Linked DNA regions of Verrucomicrobium spinosum DSM 4136 = JCM 18804. The protein of the gene in region 1 interacts with the protein of each later gene in a pairwise test. Links are inferred from orthologs where the notes say so. Each region holds a gene or a part of one and is shown on either strand. Other genes may lie near its edges.

What was found.
Region 2: the proteins of menB (region 1) and rfaD interact in binary tests that used the Escherichia coli proteins (3 or more experiments, as listed by UniProt). The link is inferred for Verrucomicrobium spinosum DSM 4136 = JCM 18804 from one-to-one orthologs.

The regions. Positions count from the first base shown.
Region 1 is NZ_ABIZ01000001.1:5,191,137-5,201,406, forward strand. Bases 4,417-7,242 are described here. They hold menB (1,4-dihydroxy-2-naphthoyl-CoA synthase), read right to left. Parts: upstream 6,323-7,242; coding sequence 5,510-6,322; downstream 4,417-5,509. Other genes in these bases: VSP_RS21155 (enolase C-terminal domain-like protein), read right to left, coding at 4,417-4,520; VSP_RS21160 (1,4-dihydroxy-2-naphthoate polyprenyltransferase), read right to left, coding at 4,596-5,477; mnmA (tRNA 2-thiouridine(34) synthase MnmA), read right to left, coding at 6,751-7,242. In the rest of the region: VSP_RS21130 (RNA polymerase sigma factor), read right to left, coding at 1-93; VSP_RS21135 (YciI family protein), read right to left, coding at 115-489; VSP_RS21140 (NAD-dependent epimerase/dehydratase family protein), read right to left, coding at 722-1,660; VSP_RS36555 (TetR/AcrR family transcriptional regulator), read left to right, coding at 1,738-2,376; VSP_RS39775 (AMP-binding protein), read right to left, coding at 2,373-3,527; more of VSP_RS21155, read right to left, coding at 3,558-4,416; more of mnmA, read right to left, coding at 7,243-7,848; VSP_RS21180 (hypothetical protein), read left to right, coding at 8,025-8,750; VSP_RS39780 (ATP-dependent Clp protease proteolytic subunit), read left to right, coding at 8,901-10,238. UniProt on the Escherichia coli protein: Converts o-succinylbenzoyl-CoA (OSB-CoA) to 1,4-dihydroxy-2-naphthoyl-CoA (DHNA-CoA).
Region 2 is NZ_ABIZ01000001.1:4,107,217-4,117,630, reverse strand. Bases 7,445-10,414 are described here. They hold rfaD (ADP-glyceromanno-heptose 6-epimerase), read right to left. Parts: upstream 9,449-10,414; coding sequence 8,441-9,448; downstream 7,445-8,440. Other genes in these bases: uxaC (glucuronate isomerase), read right to left, coding at 10,024-10,414; VSP_RS16625 (four helix bundle protein), read right to left, coding at 9,539-9,934; VSP_RS16635 (ArnT family glycosyltransferase), read left to right, coding at 7,445-8,389. Also shown: VSP_RS16675 (lysozyme inhibitor LprI family protein), read left to right, coding at 1-121; VSP_RS16670 (DUF1579 domain-containing protein), read right to left, coding at 205-762; VSP_RS16665 (DUF1428 domain-containing protein), read right to left, coding at 809-1,171; VSP_RS16660 (SRPBCC family protein), read right to left, coding at 1,391-1,939; VSP_RS35860 (DUF1579 domain-containing protein), read right to left, coding at 2,133-2,663; VSP_RS39580 (SseB family protein), read right to left, coding at 2,858-3,616; rpsO (30S ribosomal protein S15), read left to right, coding at 3,864-4,124; VSP_RS16640 (polyribonucleotide nucleotidyltransferase), read left to right, coding at 4,417-6,540; more of VSP_RS16635, read left to right, coding at 6,719-7,444. UniProt on the Escherichia coli protein: Catalyzes the interconversion between ADP-D-glycero-beta-D-manno-heptose and ADP-L-glycero-beta-D-manno-heptose via an epimerization at carbon 6 of the heptose.

The DNA.
Region 1 (10,270 bases):
ATAGGACTGCCGCACGAGGGCATCGATGGTTCGATGAGTCTCCTCATCGAGCGCTCCTGGCATTGCGGCAGGTGCTGGATCAGACACGTCCATGGCCCGTGGTGATACGCGTGCTCAAGCAGGCCTGGCCGCCGGGCCTCCGACAGAGAAATGCGAGCCCAGGAGCGGCCGCACCTCCACCGAAGTGAAGGCCGCCGCCGGATGACGCGCCGCCCACTCCAACGCCGTGTCCAGATCCGGCACATCAATGATGCCAAAGCCCGCCAGGAACTCCTTGGACTCTGCATAGGGCCCATCATGCACCTGACGCTGGCCATCCCGCACCCGCACGGTCGTGGCTGCCAGAGGCGATTCCAGCCCAGCGCCCCCCACAAAGATGCCCGCCGCCTGCAGCGCCTGGCCATAGGCCCGTCCCGCGGCCAGCACGGCCGCGTCATCGCGACGGTCAAAGACTTCCTGAGATTGATGAACCAGCAGAGCGTATTTCATGAGGTGTTGCGGTAGAGCTTGTGTGCAGGCGGACCAGTTCATCTGACCGCGCTACACAGGGATGACGAGCCGCCCCACCCCATTTCGACAATTGCAGAAAAAGAAGAGCATCTATCCTCACACAAAGGCACGAAGGCACAAAGAAAATGCCGCCCGTCCGGCCACAACCGCCCCTTCCCCCTCCCTCTTGTCAATCCTGTCTCAATAAGAGCCTCCTGACCAGCCCACATCGCTACGCCTTCAAACAAGTGGCAATCCCCTCGTCATACGAGGTCTTGTGGTACCCACCCAAGAGTTCCCGCAAGGCAGAGTCATCCACGATCAGCGGGTCCGTCAGAAGGTAGTGCATCTCCACCAGTTCCCGCAGGATGGGATTGAACCAACCCATCATGCGGAGCATCAGCTTGCCCGCCACCATCAGCTTTGGTTTTCCCCTGCCCGCCAGAGCAAAGGCTTTTTCCGCGAACTCCCGTTGCGTGATGACGCCTGCGCCACCCAGATTCCAGGTGCGACCATACGCCCCGGGATTACGTGCAAGCTTCATCACCACCGGCCCAACGTCTGGCACGAACACAAACTCATGCGGCTTGTCAATCGGCCCCAGCATCTGCGCCCGGCCTCCGGATACGATCGCCTTGAAGATCCCGTCCAGATAGCTGCGCTCCACCCGTGGCCCATAAAAGTCGGGTAGCCGCATAAGGGTCGTCTGGATCTGCCCGGAGCGTCCCGCCTCCATCAGGATATCCTCCTGCTCCTTTCTCATGCGCCCCTTGTAGGTGTGGGGTTCACGCGGGTGAATCTCATTCACCCGGTCCGTCTGAGGGCGGCCAAAGGGGTAGAGCGTGCCAATCAGGACCACCCGCTTCACCCCGGCCTCGATCGCTCCGGCGAGCGTCTGGCGCATGATCTGGGGATGCAGGTGAAACTGATCATAGGGCACCCCTACCATCGTGATGAGCGTTTCCACCCCTTCCGCCGCAGCCACCACCGAGGCAGGGTCGTCTGGGTTCCACGTACGAATCTCCGCCAGAGGATCCGCTCCGTAGGTCCTTTGCAAAGACGTCGCATCTCTGCCCACCACCCTGTAGCGGACGCCCGCGTCTCGCAGTGCAGCGGCTATTGACGCGCCAATGGGTCCCGTAGCACCAAACAAGGCAAATTCAGTCTTCATAAGGTTATATTAACATCGTTAAGTTAACACCGTTAATTACATCTCGACAGTCCGATGTCAAACGACATATTTCAACCATGAGCCGCCCACCCCGCAGCGCCCAGGCCACCACCGATCTCAAGGACCACATCCTCAGCGCCTCGCGCACCATCCTGGTCAACGAAGGCTATGAGGCCCTCAGCATGAGACGCCTCGCCCGGGAAATCGGCTACTCTGCGACCGCCCTCTACCTCTACTTCGAGAATCGGGAGGCCATCGTCGCCGAACTCGGCCGCCGCGGCCTTGAGGACCTGGAAAAGCTCATGCTCCCCGCATTGACCCTCCCCCCAAAGGACGCCCTGCGCGAGCTCGCCCGTCAGTACCTGCACTTCAGCACCGGGCAGCCCGAATCCTACCGCGTCATCTTCATGCAGGACAGCGCCCTGGCGGACGCCATGTTCCGCAGCCAGCCCGGCAAGGACGCAGGCGGCGCGGGCCAGCGCGTCTTCGGCATGATCCAGTCCCAGTTTAAGCAACTGGTTTCAGGAAAGGACTCCGCACAACATCATGCCGAGGTCTTCTGGACGTCTCTGCACGGCATCGTCTCCCTCAAGCTCACCTGCGAAAAGTTCCTGCAAACCCCTGCGACAGACTTGGCCGCCATCGCCATCGAGGCACTGCTGGAACGAGTGGCACCGGCTTCCAGACGGATTCAGGCCGAGCAGAGCGATGGTTAATCCTGTCTCAGTAAAGCTTCCAGCCCCACACGATCCACCTTCCCCAATCCGGTTCGAGGAATTGCCGCAACACCTCGCACCCCGCTCAGTCGCTGATATCCCGGCACCCCCTCATTGAACTGCGCCCGCAACGTCTCCAAGGCAGCTTTGCTCATCTCCCCCACCAGCACCAGCCGCGTTTCCTGCCGGTCATCAGCTATCGGCCAGATCACGCATGAGGCAGGAGCAAGCCCTTCCTCCAGGTAGATCTTCTCAAGCCGGGCCTGCAACTCGGGCAGACTCACGAGTTCGCCCAACACTTTCACAAACGAAGCCTCGCGCCCGAGGAAACGGAGAAACTGTCGCGTGCCATGATGCCAGATCTGCACGCGATCCCGCGTGGCCAGTCCGGCATCCGGATCAATCGGCTCCCATTGCCAGGCCCCATCACGAAGGACCATGTACCCCTTGGCCAGAGCGCTGCCGCGCACGTGGAGCCGGTCCGTCTGATCTGTACCAAGCTGCCAGCAGGGCAGGACCTGCAGTGATTCTGGATCAAAGCCCGTCCTCAGGTGCTCCAGCGGCTCGGTGGCAATCTGGGAGGCCGTCTCGGTCATGCCAAAGCTCTGCAATACCGGCCAGCCCAACTCCAAAGCCCGCAACGCCACCTCCCGGTTCATGCCCCCGCCGCCCACGACGATGGCCCGCAGCGACTCCGGCGCGGGAAGCCGGGCCGCCACCAGATCATACACCTGCGTCGGCACCAGAGATACCAGAGTGACCTGCTCCCTCGCACACTGGTCAGCAAACCGGCCTGCATCCCACTTCCCCTCTAGAAAAGTCCACGCAGCACGGCTCAAATGGCAACGAGCCAGGATGGAGCAGCCTCCCACATGGTGCGTGGGCAGGGCGATGAGCCAACGGTCTTGAGATGTGGACTCAAGGTGCTCATTCACTGCCTGCGCTGAGATGAGCATCCCTTCCCGAGAAAGGCCCACCCACTTGGGCACGCCTTCGCTCCCGGAGGTTTTGAAATAACACAAGCCCGCCGTATCTGCCCGCGCCTGCGTCATCTCCTCCAGACCGTCCGGAGCCATCTCCCCTGGAGCCAGCGCCAGATGCAACCTTGTCGATTGCCAGAAGGCGTCGTTTTCCTGAGGGGTGTGCTGCATGTCCGTCGTCGGTGCCGGAAGGGTTCGCCCCTACAACTTCAGCCAGGCCAGCTTGTCCAGCACCTCATTGAAGCCCAGGCCGGTGCCCGCACGATCCACTGCCAGCACTCCGCCCACCGCACTCAGCCGCTCAAAAAAAGAATCCCTGGCAAAGAGATGATCCGTGGCCAGGCCACACAGATCCATGCGCCCACCGATCTCCTGCCACGCCAGGGCAGCCTCATACGCGGCAAAGCTCTGGCCAATGGCATGGTCCATGGCGGAGGTCATCACCACCCTCACCCGCTCCGGCACGCCGTCCAGCATCTCCCGCCACTCGCGACGCCCGGGCTTGAGCACCGCCACGTTAAAGCCCTCATCCGCACCGCGCAGAGCTTTGTCCAGAGCCAGATCCACCGCATAGCGTCGCTGCATATCCTCCCAGGACTCGGGGTCGTACGGAAAGGGATCTTCCACAAAGTCGAGCCGCGCTCTCACACGCGGGGACATCCACTCCATGAAGTTGCGAAACTGATGGGGCTCCAGGCAGGAGTTAAAGTCCGCGCGCAGCTTCACCCCGGCATCCCCAGCCTTGGCGGCAAAGCTGTCCAGCCAGCGCAGCACCTCCCCCACGTTGTTCCAGCCCTTGGTCTTGATCGCCCCCCACCCCTCTGCCACGACGCGGCGCATCTGCGGCTCACTGGGCTGGTTTTGATCCCAAGAGTAATGACACGGCGGAATCTCCAGCCCTGCAAACAAGCTGACACCCGCCCGCCGCGCCGCGCCATCCACTGCCGCCATGCGCAGAGCACGCTCGATCACCTTTGAGGTGCCGCCGTCTCTCAGCAGGTCCAGTTGATCCTTGATCGGCGGATCGCCGAATTCCGGCCAGGGGTGCAGGCAGCCCACCCCGCCGTCCACCATGATGAGCACCCCGTGAAACTCCCGCCGCTGCGACACCGCATTCAGCGCACCGCGGGAGTACAGCGTGTACGGATGAATGTAGTAGGACATAGAGGTGGAAAGTTGAGACGGGCTTCGCCCTGGTTGAGACGCTACGCTGGTTTAGACACTTCGTTGGTTGAGGGATTAGCCCCAGATCAATGCGGCGATGAAGGTGAAGGAGAAGGCCAGGAGGGAGGCCCCGGCCATGGCGAGGAATTTGTTGTAGCGGGGAGAAGGTTCTGTCTTCCAAATCGCAGTGGACAGGGCGGCGGCGGCAAGGAATGCGATGGCAAAGGGAGCCCACCGCACGGCAGGTGTCTGCCAGTAAAAGCAGAGTGCCAGGGTGATGAGGTAGAGCAGCGTGATCTCCACCCGCGCGAAGGTTTTGCCAAAGCGCACCGCCAGCGTCTTCTTGCCCGTCTTGGTGTCCTCCTCTATGTCCCGCAGGTTGTTGATGGCAATAAGCACGGTGGAGAGACAGCCGATCTGCAGACCCGCCACGAGCGCCTCCACATGCCACTGACTACTCTGCACAAACGCGGAGCCCGTCACGGCAATGAGGCCGAAGAACAACACTACGAAGAGCTCCCCCAGGCCGCGATAGGCCAGCGGCACGGGTCCACCTGTGTAGCCGTAGCAGAACCACAAGGAGGGAATGCCTATGGCCAGAATGGGCCAGCCGCACTGCCAGATGAGCGCCGCGCCCTGCACGCTGGCGATCACCAGAAAGAGCACCGCCGCCTTCATCACCGCGCCGGCGGACATCATGCCAGACGCGGTGATGCGCACGGGCCCCAGGCGCTCCTGCGTGTCGCTCCCCTTCATCGCATCCACGGCATCGTTGAAGAAGTTCGTGGCGATTTGCAGGCAGATGCAGCTGCCCAGCGTGGCCAGCATGAGCCACACGCAGAACTCCCCGCTGAGCTTCCAGCCCAGCGCGGAGCCCACCAGCACAGGGGCCACGGCGGCCCCCAGCGTCTTGGGACGGGCCGCCAGGATCCAGGGTTTGATCTGTCCGGCGATCATGATGCAGGCACTGAGTTAGATCTTGAACCGCATCACGGCACGCGGGGGAACTTGGAGAAGTCCGGCTTGCGTTTTTCCACAAACGCATTTTTGCCCTCCTTCGCCTCCTCACTCATGTAGTAGAGCAGCGTCGCATTCCCCGCCAGATCCAGCAGGCCCATCTGGCCATCGCAGTCTGCATTGAGTGCCGACTTCAGGCAGCGCAGGGCCAGCGGCGAGTGTGCCAGGATTTCCCGGCACCATTTCACCGTCTCCTCCTCCAGTTCCGCCAGGGGCACCACATGGTTCACCAGGCCCATGTCCAGCGCCTGCTGCGCATCATACTGGCGGCACAGGTACCAGATCTCACGCGCCTTCTTCTGCCCCACGATGCGGGCCAGGTAGCTGCTGCCCAGACCGCCGTCGAACGAGCCCACCTTCGGCCCCGTCTGGCCAAACCGGGCGTTGTCCGCGGCAATGGTCAAATCACACACCACGTGCAGCACATGACCGCCGCCGATGGCGTAGCCCGCCACCATGGCGATCACCGGCTTGGGAATGCCGCGAATCTTCTTCTGCAGGTCCAGCACGTTCAGGCGCGGCACGCCATCGCTGCCCACATAGCCCGCGTGACCACGCACCTTCTGGTCTCCACCGGAGCAGAAGGCATCCGGCCCCTCACCCGTGAGGATGATCACCCCCACTTCAGGATCCTCATGCGCCACGTCAAAGGCATTGAGCAGTTCATGAACCGTCAGCGGACGGAACGCATTGCGCACCTCCGGCCGGTTGATCGTGATTTTCGCGATGCCGTCGCTGGACTTCTCCAGCTTGATGTCCTGGTATTCTTTAACGGAGGTCCACATGGTCAGGGTCGGTTGTCAGGAAGGGTGTCGAGGTCGTAGATCGGGAAGAAACGCTTTAGCGCAGCTTGGCGGGGAAGCATCCCGTTTCGCAGATTTTGTACGCCTGGAGGTCACCAGACGCCTCGTCATCCGCTCCGGAGCCCTCAACAGCTTCCCGATCCCTCTGCTAAGTGCCCGTCCTCGGTGCGGGCCACCGCATACTGAACCCGCATCGCGTCAAGAAACTCCGAGAGAGGCCGTCCCCCTCCCGAAAGCGCCGTTGCGATCCCTCGCTTGATGGCGACAACAGCTTCCCAATCCTCCATGCAGGCTGACTGATCTAGGGTGCCTTTCCCGTGGTTATCCAAGAGTGCAGCGTAGTCCGGAGGATGCATAGCAAAGGATCGCAGCGCACCGAGCCTGCTCAAGTCAATTCTCCACCACTCCACCTACTCATACCCAATCGACTCAAACACCGCCCCACCCAGCAGCTGATCCCCGTCATACAGCGCACAGATCTGCCCGGGTGTGAGCGCCCGCTGGGGCTCATCGTACACCAGCTCTGCGGCCCAGCCGTCTTCCCTCTCAAAAGGCGTGTACATCGCCATCCCCGCCGGGCAGCGATAGCGCGGCTGGGCGTTCAGCCGCCGTGGCACCAGAAGGTCCGGCCCCGTCGTGGAAATCTGCGTCAGAATCGCCTTTCGCGCCCAGAGCAGCGGGGTATCCGCCTGCTCAATCGCCACCACCAGCTCATTTGCGGCGGGCCGCTTCGCCACCACCACATAGGCCTGCTTGTACAGATTGGACGGCACCCGCAGCCCCTTGCGCTGGCCCAGGGTGTAGAGATGCAGACCGCGATGCTCGCCCAGCACCTTGCCTTCCAGATTCACAATGTTCCCGGGATTGTCCGGCACGAAGGTCCTTAGGAAGTCCTCCATCTTCACCTCACCGATGAAGCAGATCCCCTGGCTGTCCTTCTTCTCCGCCGTCTTCAGACCCAGTCGGGATGCCTCCACCCGCACCTCCGCCTTGGGCAGGTGGCCGATGGGGAAGCGAGCAATCTCCACCTGCTCCGGTCGCATCATGGCCAGGAAGTAGGTCTGGTCCTTGTTGCCATCCACGCCGCGTCGCACGATCGGGTGCGCCCCCGGCTCCGCAGGCAGCTCCCAGCGGGCATAGTGCCCGGTGGCGATGGCATCATAGCCGTGATCCTTGGCCCACTCCCAGAGCACGCCGAATTTCATCTCCCGGTTGCACATCACATCCGGGTTGGGCGTGATCCCTTCCTGATACCCGGCCAGGAGGTACTTCACCACCTTCTCCCGGTACTCCCTCATCAGATTCACCACGCGGAACTCGATCCCGAGCTGGTCCGCCACCGCACGGGCATCCTCGATGTCCTCCTGCCAGGGGCAGTGGCCGATGATGTTCTCCTCATTGATCCAGTTCTTCATGTACGCCCCGGACACATCATGCCCCTCGCGGACGAGCAGGGCGGCGGCGACACTGCTGTCCACGCCTCCAGACAGCGCGGCTAGGATCTTCATGGGAATCAGTTCGGTAAGGGAAAGGTACGCCCGATTTCCCACGCCGGGCGGGGAAAAACGGACCCGCGTAGTCGCTTGCCCTTCGCCCCCTGTCAATCCCCAACCACCAGGTCGGGTGCGACCTCTCGTCACGTTTTCCCTCTTCCCTTTTCCCTGTCTAGAGGCTACCAACTCCCATGTCTCAAGCTCAGAAAGAACCTACCGGCCCCTTCAGCCCGTTCTACGGTTGTGCCATTCTCATCATCGCCATTTGCACCTTCGGCGGGATCGTCGGCTGGACCCTCTACAGCGGCTACCGGCAGGACAAGGAGATCAGCCAGTTCACCATCGACAACGCCCCCCCTCTGCCTACTCCCACGCCCAGCGAGGAACAAAGAGCCGCCCTCCTCACCAAGCTGGACTCCTTTGAAGACGCAGCGTCCAATGGCAAAGCCGTTCCCCTCCTCCTCAGTGTAGAGGAGCTCAACACCTTGATCGTGATCGCAGGGGAAAAGGAAGTGGCCGACTACCGAGGCATCGCCCTCTTCACCAGCATCGATCCCCAGGCCCAGCTCCTCATGGCCGACCTCTGCTGGCAGATCAACCGTCTCCCGGGCAGCGACGGTCCCAAGCGCTACCTTGTGGGTAAGAGCGGCTTCAAACCCGTCATTGAAAACAACGCCCTGGATCTGCACATGGAGACGCTCACCGTGCCAGGCAAGGAGGTCAGCCAAGGCTTCTTCCTCCATCTCAAGACCATCCCCTGGCTCAATGTCGCCAAGCTCAAGCCTCACGTAAAAGCGGTGCTGGAGAAGGTGACCAGCGTCGAGTTCAGCCCCGATGGCTCCTCCATCATCCTGCACTCCACGGCCGGCACCGGGGTCACTCCACCAGCTTCTCCGACAAAAGCAACAGCTCCGTAACTTTGGGATGGGCAAGTGGCTGCGGGACGCTACAATCGTGGCCCGTTAGCTTGGCACGTGTACTGCTTTTCAAAATAATTGTCACCGTGGCTAATCGCAATGATTGCCACGGGAAACAGAAAAGCAGTGTGCGTCAACCCCACCTTGCCCATGCATACGACGATCCGTCTTGCCGCCTTGTTGTTGCTCGTGATTGCGGGTTCCTCCGCCCGGGCAGAAGCCCTGAACGCCGGACTGCCGGCGGAAGACCTGCTCGAACTGCAAGCGCAGCAGTGCGAGGAAAAAACAACCGCACCAGCACCCTCGCTTGATGCGCTGAAGGCGGAGGTCGGCCGCCTCACGGTCGAGAAGGAGAAACTCTCCACCGAGCTCGCCCTGGCCCAGGCCGCGGTGGAGAAGGAGCTCAGCCCCTCCAAGCTCAACACCCTGCGTCTTCAAGCCCAGCTCGCCGAGCTGAAGGCAAAGCAGGATCTGGCAGAGTATCAGGAAAAACTCGCCGAGGAAAAAGCTCTGGAGGAGGACAAACGCACCCTCGACCGCGCCCTGCTGAAAAGCAGCATCGCCAAGGCCGAGGTCGAGACGGAACTCGCCGAGATCCGCCGCATCGAAAATGCCACGCAGAAGGAGATCGCCCGGATCAACTCCGGCATCGCCCTGGAAAAAGAGGAGGAAGAGGCCCGCAACTACGCGATGTCTGACCCCGTGTATCTCACCGAGCCCCTGCAGGGTCGCAAGCTGGTCATGTCAGACCGGCGCATCGCCCTGAACGGGCCCATCAGCATGCGCACGGCGGACAACGTCATTGCTCGCATCAACTATTTCAACAACCGCGATGCCAAGCTGCCGATCTTCCTCGTCATCGATGACAGCCCCGGTGGCTCTGTCATGGCAGGTTACAAGATCGTCAAAGCCATGCAGGGCAGCCAGGCCCCCGTGCATGTGGTGGTGAAGTCCTTCGCCGCCAGCATGGCCGCCTGCATCGCCACCGTGGCCAAGCACTCCTACGCTTACTCGAACACGGTCATCCTCCACCACCAGATCCACTCCTTTGCCGGGGGCAATCTCACTCAGCAACAAGAGTGGCTCAAGGAGATGGAAGAATGGTGGCGCCGTCTGGCTGACCCCGTGGCGGTCAAGATGGGCATCTCCCGCGAAGAACTCATCAAGCAAATGTATGCCCACGCCTCCAGCGGCGACTGGAGCGAGTTCGGCGACAACGCCCAGAAGCTGAAGTGGGTGGACCACATTGTGGATGAGATCCAGGAGACGGGCACCATCAAGAGCCCCGACGTCGCCCCCAAAGCCCCCGGATCCGGCAGTGTCAGCGCAGACGATGGCATGGAAGCCAGCGCGCACGGCTCCGGCCCGGTGGCAGAGCTCAAGGCCCAGGTGGACGAGAAAGGCCGCCCCTACATGTCCCTGCCCCGCCTGAATCCCCGCGATTGTTATTGGCTTTACAATCCAGATGGGTATTTTCGGGCACCGTGAGGTAAGTCCGCCCACCCTTTTCCCAGGGTGGT
Region 2 (10,414 bases), 1.1 Mb from region 1 along the record:
CCACGGCCGGAGAGCCTATCTGGACGGGCGTTATTTCAAAGTGGCTTCACTGGATCCGGAGACGCAGTCGCTCGTCTTGAAGGCCGGTCAGTCCGGCAAGTCCCAAGCCGTGCCGGACTGATTCGAACCATCGCTCGATGAAATGAAAAAGCCGGCAGAGAGCGTCTGCCGGCTTTTTGCATTTTGAGGCTGGAACGCGCGTTCCTATTTCTTCTTGGACACTCCCGTGACCAGGGTGGTCCACTTGCCGTCCGCTCCCTGCATGCTGGACGTGAAGGTGCGTTCGCTGTCGCTTTTGAATTCGGTAACTTCCTGGAACTTGAACAGTTTGCCCGGCTCCATGGGGCAGGGGCCTTCCGATTCAAGGGTGAGCTTGTTGCCAGAGGCGTCAACGGAGCCGCTGTACCTCCAGAGGTAGCCATTCATGGAGTCCACCCAAGTTCCAGAATATTTCTTGGCATCGGCATCGTAACCCAGCGTGAGATTGAAAAGGAAGGGTTGCCCCATCATTTCGCTCTTACCCTCGCTGACGATCCAAAAGCCTCCGAGCGACTTCACCGTTTCCGTACCCTGTGCCTTCAACGGCGGTTTGCCAGGTTCCATGTGGATGGAGGTTTCTGTAGTCCAGTTGCCGACAAACCTTTGAAGCCATTCGTGCTCCCTGGTGGGCTTGGGCATCTGAGGTGTCTCTTGAGCCGGAAGGTGAAGGGAAAGCGCGGCGAGAAGGACGGCCGCCAGCGTGGAGCGAGTGAAGCTTTTCATGGAAGGTTGGTAGTTGGAGGAGGCTATGGAGGCGTGTGCTTCCGGATCATGCAGTGACCAGATTGCTGAACCCGCCGTAGTACATGCGGGTGTAGTCAAAAGGACAGGTTGACGGGGCCATCATCTCGGCCATGCGGGGATCTGCCATGACCTTGACATTCACAGCGTCCCGATGCTCACGGGATTCATAGGTGATCCAGGCGAAGACCACGGTTTCGTTTTCACTGGCACTCACGGCTTTAGGGAACGGCATCTGACCTTCGACCTGCAGGTCGTCGCCGATCCATTCCCGATATTCCAGGGCACCGCAGTCTTTCCAGATCTGCCCCGCTTTTGAGGAGATGGCGCGGTACTCTTCCACTTTGTCCTTGGGGAGAGGTAGCAGAAATCCGTCTGTGTATTGGCTCATGGTTGGGTGGGTGGTCTGAGTTTTGTTTCTTGTCTGTGGGTAAGATTCTGATCAGTCGCTGAGTGCCTGGTGAGTGCTGGTCCAGAAGTCAGAGAAGATGGCGGGAGGCTCGGGCGAATCCATCATCCCCTGGTTTCTTTGGGGTCGATGTACTCCGAGGTGCCCAGACCCCCAATCCCAACCGAAGCGGCCAGGCGTGACGGATGAGGAAGTGAAAAATCAAGGTTGCGGCGCTTTTGCGGCAGCTTCTGACACCCGCTTTAGGTCGGCCAGGCCTTTTTCAAAGTCGCCTCCGATCATTTTGTCCATGTTCATCACCAGACCAAAGGCTTTGGACATGAGGTTCTTCTCACCGAGCATGGTCCAGTCCACGGCGGTCTTGCTTCCCTCGGACTTAAATGTGAACTCTGCCGTATTGGTGGCGGCGAAGGGCTTGATGAACTCCAGTTTGATCTTTACCAGTTCTCCCGGGCGGCTTTCCAGGATGGTCATACGGCCTTCACCCACCTGATTGTTGCCCACCCAGGCGTAGCTGGATCCGGTGCCAGAAGCAGGTCCTTCGAAGGTATGCTTCATCTGGGGATCCAGTTTGGCCCAAGGCGACCAAGCCTCCCATTTGTGGAAGTCGTTTACCTGGTCAAACACAGTGGTGGAGGGTGCCTCAATGGTCGTGGCACGAGTGATGCTGAAGTCCTTGGGCTGAAACGCAGCCGCAACGAAAAAGATGCCGACGATGAGAACGAGAGCGAGGATGATTTTGGTAAACATGGGCGGATGTTTGAGCAGCGCGTTGTGAGCGAGAGTGCGACCGATGGGCTGATGTTCCCGGGAGGATTACAGGACTTGAAGTGATCGGCTGTCACCCACTATTTGGGTGTGTGTGGGGAGAGAATGTTTTTTGGGAGGACGCAACCGTAGCCAAAATGTTTTCGCCACTTTGGCTACGGTCGAAAGCGCCATCCTACTGGAGACGTTTTGCCTCGAACTTCATGAGAGTCGTCCAGGAGCCGTCTTCCTCCTGGATCGACGAGGTGAAGATCTTGTGATCGGCGGATTTGAACTCGGTCACGTCCTGAAATCGGGAGAGGGGAGCGTCGCGGAATGGGAAGGGGCCTTCCGTCTCCATGGTGAGCTTGTTGCCAGTATCGTCCACCGTGCCCTCGGCAAGCCAGCGATAGCCGCTCATGGAGTCCACCACGGTGGCGATGTACTTTTCCTTCTCCTGGTCGTAGCCGACGGTGACAAGCTGGGTGTAAGGCATCTCTGGGTTGTCACTTTCAATTACGGTGTGGGCCCAGAAGCCGCCGATGGAGCGGACGGTTTCAATACCGCTGAGTTGCATGGCGGGCTGGCCAGGCATGCAGTTGGCTTCTCCTTTGGAGGACCATGTGCCCACCAGGCGGTCCAGCCACTGGTGTTGTCTGGAAGGTGGGTTCATGTCTCCACAGGCTTGGGTGGGTGCTTCGGCTTCGAGGGTGGCGTTTTGGCTCATGGTAGTATGGGTTGGGTGGTCTGTAGTTTGGTTTTTCGGTTCTGGGGTGAGGGGTTTTGAAATGGAGTCGCGTCACGCTTGTCATGGTCCCTTCCTTCCAGGCCACGACGAACGGGCGGTCGTCCACAGGACAAATCCGCTAAAGTTTTCTACAAAACCGTCTCTGCTGCGCTCAATGAAGGCGGCTCGACAAGCTACGAGGCAAAATAGCCACCCTGGTCCTGCTGCCAGATCTGATAGCCATCGAGCTCTTCCTCGGTGACGGTGGACTGCTGGAAGGCCACGGGGCCCTGCGCCAGAAAAGCTTTGGTCGTGAAAGGGAGGTGCCCTATCCCCAAGGCCTGCCCGGGGCCCTCCGAGTCCAGGATCAAGGTGGAAACGTCAATCCTCTCTGGTGGGCTGGGCCAACAATTAGAATAGAGGCGGATGTGCACCCCATGGTCATCCACCATGAGAATCTTGGCAGCTTGATAATATTCTGCGCCCCTTATTGCGCAGATCGAGCCACGCTCGAACAAGGGCAGGGGAGTCAGGAGCAGAGTCCGGAGTCTTTCCAACTCCCCGGACAGGAATGTCCATTCCCACACGGGTATGGTGGGGTTGATCACCAGTCCAAAATTTGGCTCAGCAAGAAAGATCACCTCAAAGATCGAGACCGCCAGCGGGCGGTGGGGGAGACCTGCGGATGCGACAGTTGCTGCTGCTCGGGAGAGCGAGGTGAAGACCGCGATGAAGGTGTGGCCATCGGGCCCCTCAGTCGTCAAGGCTTCCTCCATGCCGACATCTTCGGGAACAAGGGCAAAAACAAAATGGGAGGTCCACGAGAGTAGAACCTCGGAGAACGAGGTGTTGCTCAGTTCGGAGCGATAGAGCGCGTGAGCTGTCTCGATGGCGTTTTCGGGGGCCTCGCCTCGAAAGCGGGAGTCAGTCGCGGAGTCAGAGGGGGTGGCCATAGAAAGGGGGGGATATGTTCCAGTTCCCAAGGGCGGTGCAGAAGTCAATCCGGTTTTTGCAAGGCGTCATGTGATAGTGGCAGATGGGGGCAAGGTTTTGTGCTCCCGGAAAAGGTCGGATCAGATCGGAAAAACTTAACTGACTCAAACAAAATTCCTCTTGCACACTTCGGATTTCATGCTTGTTTTCAGGCTCCACACATTGCCGTGAACCACCGCCGCCAAGTAGGCGGAGACAGTTTCAACCATGAGCCAAACCGCAACCAACGAAATCAAGTCCTTCCAGCTTCACGAGAAGGACACCGGCAGCGCAGACGTGCAGATCGCTCGTCTTACTGACCGCATCAACCACCTGACGCAGCACCTCGCCACGAACTCCAAGGACCACTCGTCCCGTCGCGGCCTGCTCCAGATGGTTGCCCGCCGCCGCAAGCTTCTTGACTATCTCAAGGTCACTGAAGAGGGGCGCTACGCCAGTCTGCTGAAGGCGCTCAAATTGCGCCGCTAAAGTTTTTGCCGAAAGGCGGGGCTCCAAAGGTCTCGCCTTTCTGCTTTCAGGATCGCAGACCCTACGTCTGTACGGGCACCGGGAGCTGTTTCCCGAGCGGCCCTTTTCCTGTTTTTAGCATCAGCATTCGCATCCAAACGGGTTGGACGGATGCCAACCCGCCCGCGTTACCGGGCACTTGCCTCCCCATCAATTCAGGCAGGCGTCACTCATGTCTCCGTCAACCGGAGCAGATTGAACCATCGCCCGGGCGCAATCCGACCTAAAACGTTAATCTTAAAGATTTTAGACCATGTCTATTCACACTATCACAGCCGCGCTTCCCAACGGCGACATCACGTTCGAAACCGGCAAACTGGCGAAACTCGCTGACGGTGCCGTAACCGTCCGTCAGGGTGACACCATCGTCATCGTGACCGCTGTGTCCGCTACCAAGGTCAAGGAAGGCCAGGACTTCTTCCCGCTTTCCGTCGAATACAAGGAAAAGGCAGCAGCAGCCGGCAAATTCCCCGGTGGCTACTTCAAGCGTGAAGGCCGTCCTACCGAGAAGGAAATCCTCACCTGCCGCATGACGGACCGCCCACTGCGTCCGCTTTTCCCGAAGGGCTACTACTACGACACCCAGATCGTCGCCCTCCTGCTGAGCGCAGACGGCGAGAATGATGCTGACATCATCAGCATCAACGGCGCTTCCGCCGCCCTTTGCGTGTCCGACATTCCTTTCGCAGGCCCCGTGGGTGCCGTGCGGGTGGGTCGTGTGAACGGCCAGTTCGTGTTGAACCCCACTCACAGCCAGCGCGCCAAGAGCGATCTTGACCTTGTGTACGTGGGGAACAAGAGCGAGGTCATCATGATTGAAGGTGCCGCCAATGAGTTGCCCGAAGCCGAGTTCATCAAGGCACTCGCTTTCGCCCAGGAACACGTGCAGGTGCTCGTGGCTGTGCAGGAAGAGCTCCGCGCCAAGGCTGGCAAGGTGAAGCGCGAAGTGCCTCTCATGCTGGTGAAGGACGAACTCCTTGAGATCGCCTACGAAGTCGCAGGCAGCCGTATCGAGGGTGCCATCTATCGCCCCAGCAAGGTCGAGCGCAGCAAAGCCGTGGGAGCCTTGCGTGATGAAGTGGAAGCCGCCATCAAGGCCCGCTATCCCGAGTCCGGCAATTTTGAAATCAGCCAGGCGTTCGACTACCTTCAGAAGAAGGCTTTCCGCGTGGCCATCCTGGACAAGCAGACCCGCGCCGACGGTCGTGGGATCGACCAGCTCCGCCCCCTCAGCGGCGAGACCGGCCTCATTCCCCGGTCCCATGGCTCGGCCCTCTTCGCCCGTGGCGAAACCCAGGCGCTCGCGCTGGCCACTCTGGCCCCGCTCGACGAAGCCCAGGAAATGGACAACTACGCCGGTGGCGAAACCACCAAGCGCTTCATCCTTCACTACAACTTCCCTCCCTTTAGCGTGGGTGAAACCGGCCGTTTCGGCGGGCAGAATCGTCGCGAAATCGGTCACGGCGCACTCGCCGAGCGCTCCGTGGAGCCGGTGGTCCCTTCCTCCGAAGACTTCCCGTACGCCATGCGCGTGTCCAGCGAAGTGATGGAATCCAACGGTTCCACCTCCATGGCCAGCGTTTGCTCTGGTGTGATGGCCCTCCTCGACGCAGGGGTGCCTCTCAAGCGCCCCGTGGCCGGGATTTCCGTGGGCCTCGTCAGCGAGTACGACGCCAACAACCAGATGAGCCGCTACCTGACGATGCTCGACATCATCGGCAGCGAAGATCACTTTGGCGACATGGACTTCAAGCTTTGCGGTACCGAGCTGGGTGTCACCGGCTTCCAGCTTGACCTCAAGCTGCCAGGCATCCCGTTGAGCATCCTCAACGAAGCCATTGCCAAGGCGGTAACCGGCCGCACAAACATTCTCGAAGTGATGAAGAGCGCGATCGCTGCTCCCAAGTCCCTTAGCGAGTTCGCTCCCCGCATTGAGAAGACCAAGATCAACCCCGACAAAATCGGCGAACTCATTGGGCCTGGCGGCAAGAACATCAAGGCCATCCAGGCCGAGTCCGGTGCGGACATCAGCATCAATGACGACGGCACCGTCCTCATCTATGCCAGCTCCAAGGAAGCCCTTGAGCGTGCGCTTGAGCTCGTCAACAACACCGTGGGTGAAGTCGAAGTCGGCAAGAACTACACGGGCCGCGTGGTCAGCACGACCAACTTTGGTGCCTTCATGTCGCTCGGCGGCAAGAAGGACGGCCTGATTCACATCTCCGAACTCGCTGACTTCCGGGTCAACGTGGTGGAAGATGTGGTCAAGGTGGGTGACGTGGTCACCGCCAAGTGCATCGGTGTGGATGACAAGGGCCGCGTGAAGCTCAGCCGCAAGGCCGTGCTCAAGGAAAAAGACACCGCCGCCGTGGGCTAAGCCCCGGACCCCTGACAGTCATTTAAGCCTCAAGTCCTCCCTGGCGGGGACTTGGGGCTTCTTGGTTTTTACGGCCCATGGAGCTCAACGCCAGTTCCGATCACCATGTGCCACGCAGCGCTGCAACTGCTTGAAATGCAGCGCATTCTCGCCACCACTGTCCCGTTCCATCCCTCGCATGAATTCCACCTGGACCGCACGTCTCATCCTTCTCGTCTTCTGGGCTCTCATCTATTTGCCCGGATTAGGAGACCTGGAGATCAAAGGGGAGGAGTGGCGCCGCACGATCCCAGGTCGGAACATGCTGCAGAATGGCGACTGGCTGGTGCCCCGTTCAGGAGGGCTTCCCTATGTCCGCAAGCCACCGCTCATCAACTGGATCAGTGCGGTGAGCTTCAAGACCACTGGAGTGGTGAACGAATGGACGGCAAGACTCCCGAGTGTGCTGACGATTCTGGTGGCGAGCCTGGGCATGTTTGGGTTCTCCCGCCGCTGGATGGGGAACAAGGCAGCGCTGGTGGGCGGATTGTTCTTTCTGGCAAGCGTAGGGGTCATTGAGAAAGGCCGGATCGCGGAGATCGAAGTTTACTACATTGCCTTCACAGGGCTGGCCTTCACAGCGTGGATGGCGGGGTTCAAGGGCAAACTCAATCTGTGGGCGGCATGGTTGTGGGTGGGGCTTTTCCTGGGGCTGGCCATGCTGGCCAAGGGGCCCATGCATCTGCTCTTCTTTTACCTGCCGGTCGTCGGTGCCTGTTGGGCCAGCAGCCGCTGGAAACAATTGTTCAGCCTCCCGCATCTCGCAGGTCTGCTGCTGTTCTTTGCGATCACTCTCGCCTGGGCGCTCCCCTTCATATCCTCGTACGCCCAGCTTATGGGCATCCAGAAGATGGATGTGCTGAGCACCTGGGGAAATGAGGTCTCCAGCCGCGTGACGGGTGAGGAAAAGACCAGTGCCTCTGACTGGCTGATCCGTGGGCCCAAGGCACTGGTGATGTTCCTGCCATGGATCCTGCTGGTGCCGCTCTGGTGGCGCAAGGCTGCTTTGGAACGCGCCTTTGGGGATCTCGAATCACGCAAGACCTTTGACGGCCTGAAATGGGGCGTGGTCGCGGGCTTCGCTTTCATGATTCTTATTCCCAGCTCGAGCGCGCGCTATGTGGCGCCGCTGCTGGCACCGGTGCTCTTGATGATCGCCTGGGTGCTCGTTGAGGGAGGTGCCGAGGCTACCCAACGGCAGCGCACGGTTTGGCACTGGATCAATCGCGGTTTTTTTGTCCTGGCGATGGTGGCCATCGGCGTCGCCGCCATTCTCTATTGGCCGTCTTCACTCATTGCTGTGGCCGCGTGGGCGGCTGGCATCACTGTCCTTACGCAGGTGCTGCTGCGCCAGGTGAAACAAGAGGGGACGCTCGCGGTGGTGTCCTTGACACTCGTCACAGCGCTGGCCGCTGCCATGCTCATGGGTGCATTCGTCCGGATCGGCCACCACATCATGTCCCAACGGGAGGATGTGCGCTCTACGGCGCTCGCGATTCGGAAAGCGATGGGGGACACCTCCGAAGGACGCCTTCTGATCTTTCACCTGGGCCAGATGCCTTACCCATTCTATCTGCCTGAAACCTCGCTGGAGCTGGATACTTTGGAACAGGTTCCTCAAGATCAGCCTTTCCGCTGGATGCTCACCGGCACCAAGACGGACGAAGGTTTCCGTCCCTGGTTTGAACGTCGCTTCGGCCCGGCAGAGACCGTCGCGGAGTTTGAGCGCACGTGGGGTGATCAAGGCAAGCGGGGCGAGCGCATGGTGCTCATCCGCTTTGCCGGGCGCGATCAGGAGAAGCAAAAATGAGTCTGAGGAAGGTGTCCCCCACCTTCCCCATCGTCATCGTCTTGCGTGGTTTCACCCGATCCTCGCTTCACCGTCCCCCAGGAGTTTGCCAGGGACCATGTAGGAGCGGACATAGTCGGCTACGGCATCGTTCAGCGGGGTGATGGCGTCTTTGTAGCCGAGCTGGCGTAGCTTGCTGATGTCGGCACAGGTGTAGTACTGGTACTTCTCCCGCAGGTGGGCGGGAAGGTCGATGAACTCAATGTGTGGTGGGAGTTCCAGGGCGCGGAAGATGCCGGTGACGAGCTGTAGCCAAGTGTGCGCCAAGCCAGAGCCCAGGTTATAAAGTCCGCCGGAAAGGGGATGGTTGCCGAGGAAAAGGGTCATGGCCACGGCGTCCTTCACGTAGAGGAAGTCCCGCATTTGTTCACCATCCTTAAAGTCGGGGCGGTGACTCTTGAAGAGCTGCACCTTGCCGTTGGTGAGGATCTGGTCGAACGCCTTGTTCACCACGGAGCGCATGTCGCCTTTGTGGTTTTCATTGGGGCCGTACACGTTGAAATACTTCAGACCCACGACCCGCTTGGCGATGCCCGCACGCTGAGCGTAGAGGTCGAAGAGGTGTTTCGAGTACCCGTACATGTTAAGCGGGCGAAGCACAGAGATGTCCTGCATTTTGTCATCCATGCCGTGAGCACCGTCCCCGTAGGTGGCCGCAGAGGAGGCGTACACAAACTTCGCCCCGGTCGCGATGGCCCAGTGGGCCAGCACCTTGGTGTACTCGAAGTTGTTCTTCATCAGGTGGTTCGCGTCCCGCTCCGTCGTGGCAGAGTTCGCCCCCAGATGATAGATCACATCGAACTTGCCCAGCGACTCTGGGCGGTTCGCGACCGCCTCCAGCAGGTCCGCTGCATCCAGATAGTCAGCATATTTTAGAGCCACCAGGTTTTTCCATTTTTCATCCGTGCCCAGTGAATCTGTGACAACAATGTTCTCCTCCCCCCTCTGGTTAAGAGCCCAGACAAGTGCGGAACCGATGAAGCCGGCACCGCCGGTGACGAGAATACGGGAGGATGGCATGGAAGGGGAGGAGGAAAGAGGAGACGCTGCGCTGGTTGAGACGGTGCCGCCGGAGGCGGCACCTGTTGAGACACGTTGTTGGTTGAGACGCTACGCTGGTTTGTCAGAGCGGGAGAGTTGGGACTTGCGGAGATTGTGAATGCGAGCTGACAACATAAAGGTAGCGCTGCGAATACGTGCCTGATCTTCTTCGCTGATCAAGCCGAGATCAGCGCTGACTGCAACAAGGCAACCCACTTCCATGAGGGAACTGTACGCAAGTTGAGAAAAATGCGCTTGGTCTTTGGCACTGGTGCGGGCGGTTCCTTCAGCCAGGTTGCATGCTACGGAAACGCTCGCTCGATTCAGTTGCGAAACCAGACCGAATGCCTCGGTCTTCGGGAAGGTTCGAGTTAGTCTATAGATCTCTGTGATCAAGCTTCGTGAGTCCTGCCAGACGCCAAGCTTTTCAAAAGGGAACTGTTTGCGATGAACGTTCTCATTCATGATCCAGCGAAGCGTCTCAACCAACGACGTGTCTCAACAGGTGCCGCCTCCGGCGGCACCGTCTCAACCAGCGCAGCGTCTAAACTACCTCAAACGTCCATGCCAAAGTACTCATGCGCATTCGCATAGCAGATGCGCTTGATCATGGTGCCGACGAGGTCGTAGTCGTCGGGGACGAGGCCGTTTTCGACGTCGCGGCCGACGAGGTTGCACAGAATTCGGCGGAAGTACTCGTGGCGGGGTGGGGAGAGGAAGCTGCGGGAGTCGGTCAGCATGCCCACGGAGCGGCTGAGGAGGCCGGTGGAACTGAGGGAGTTGATCTGCCATTCCATGCCTTCCATCGTGTCCAGGAACCACCAGCCGGAGCCAAACTGCATCCTTCCGGCGATCCCCTGGTCGTTGCCTTGGTAGTTGCCGACGATCGTGGCGAAGACGTAGTTGTCCTTCGGGTTCAGGTTGTACAACACGACCTTGGGCAGG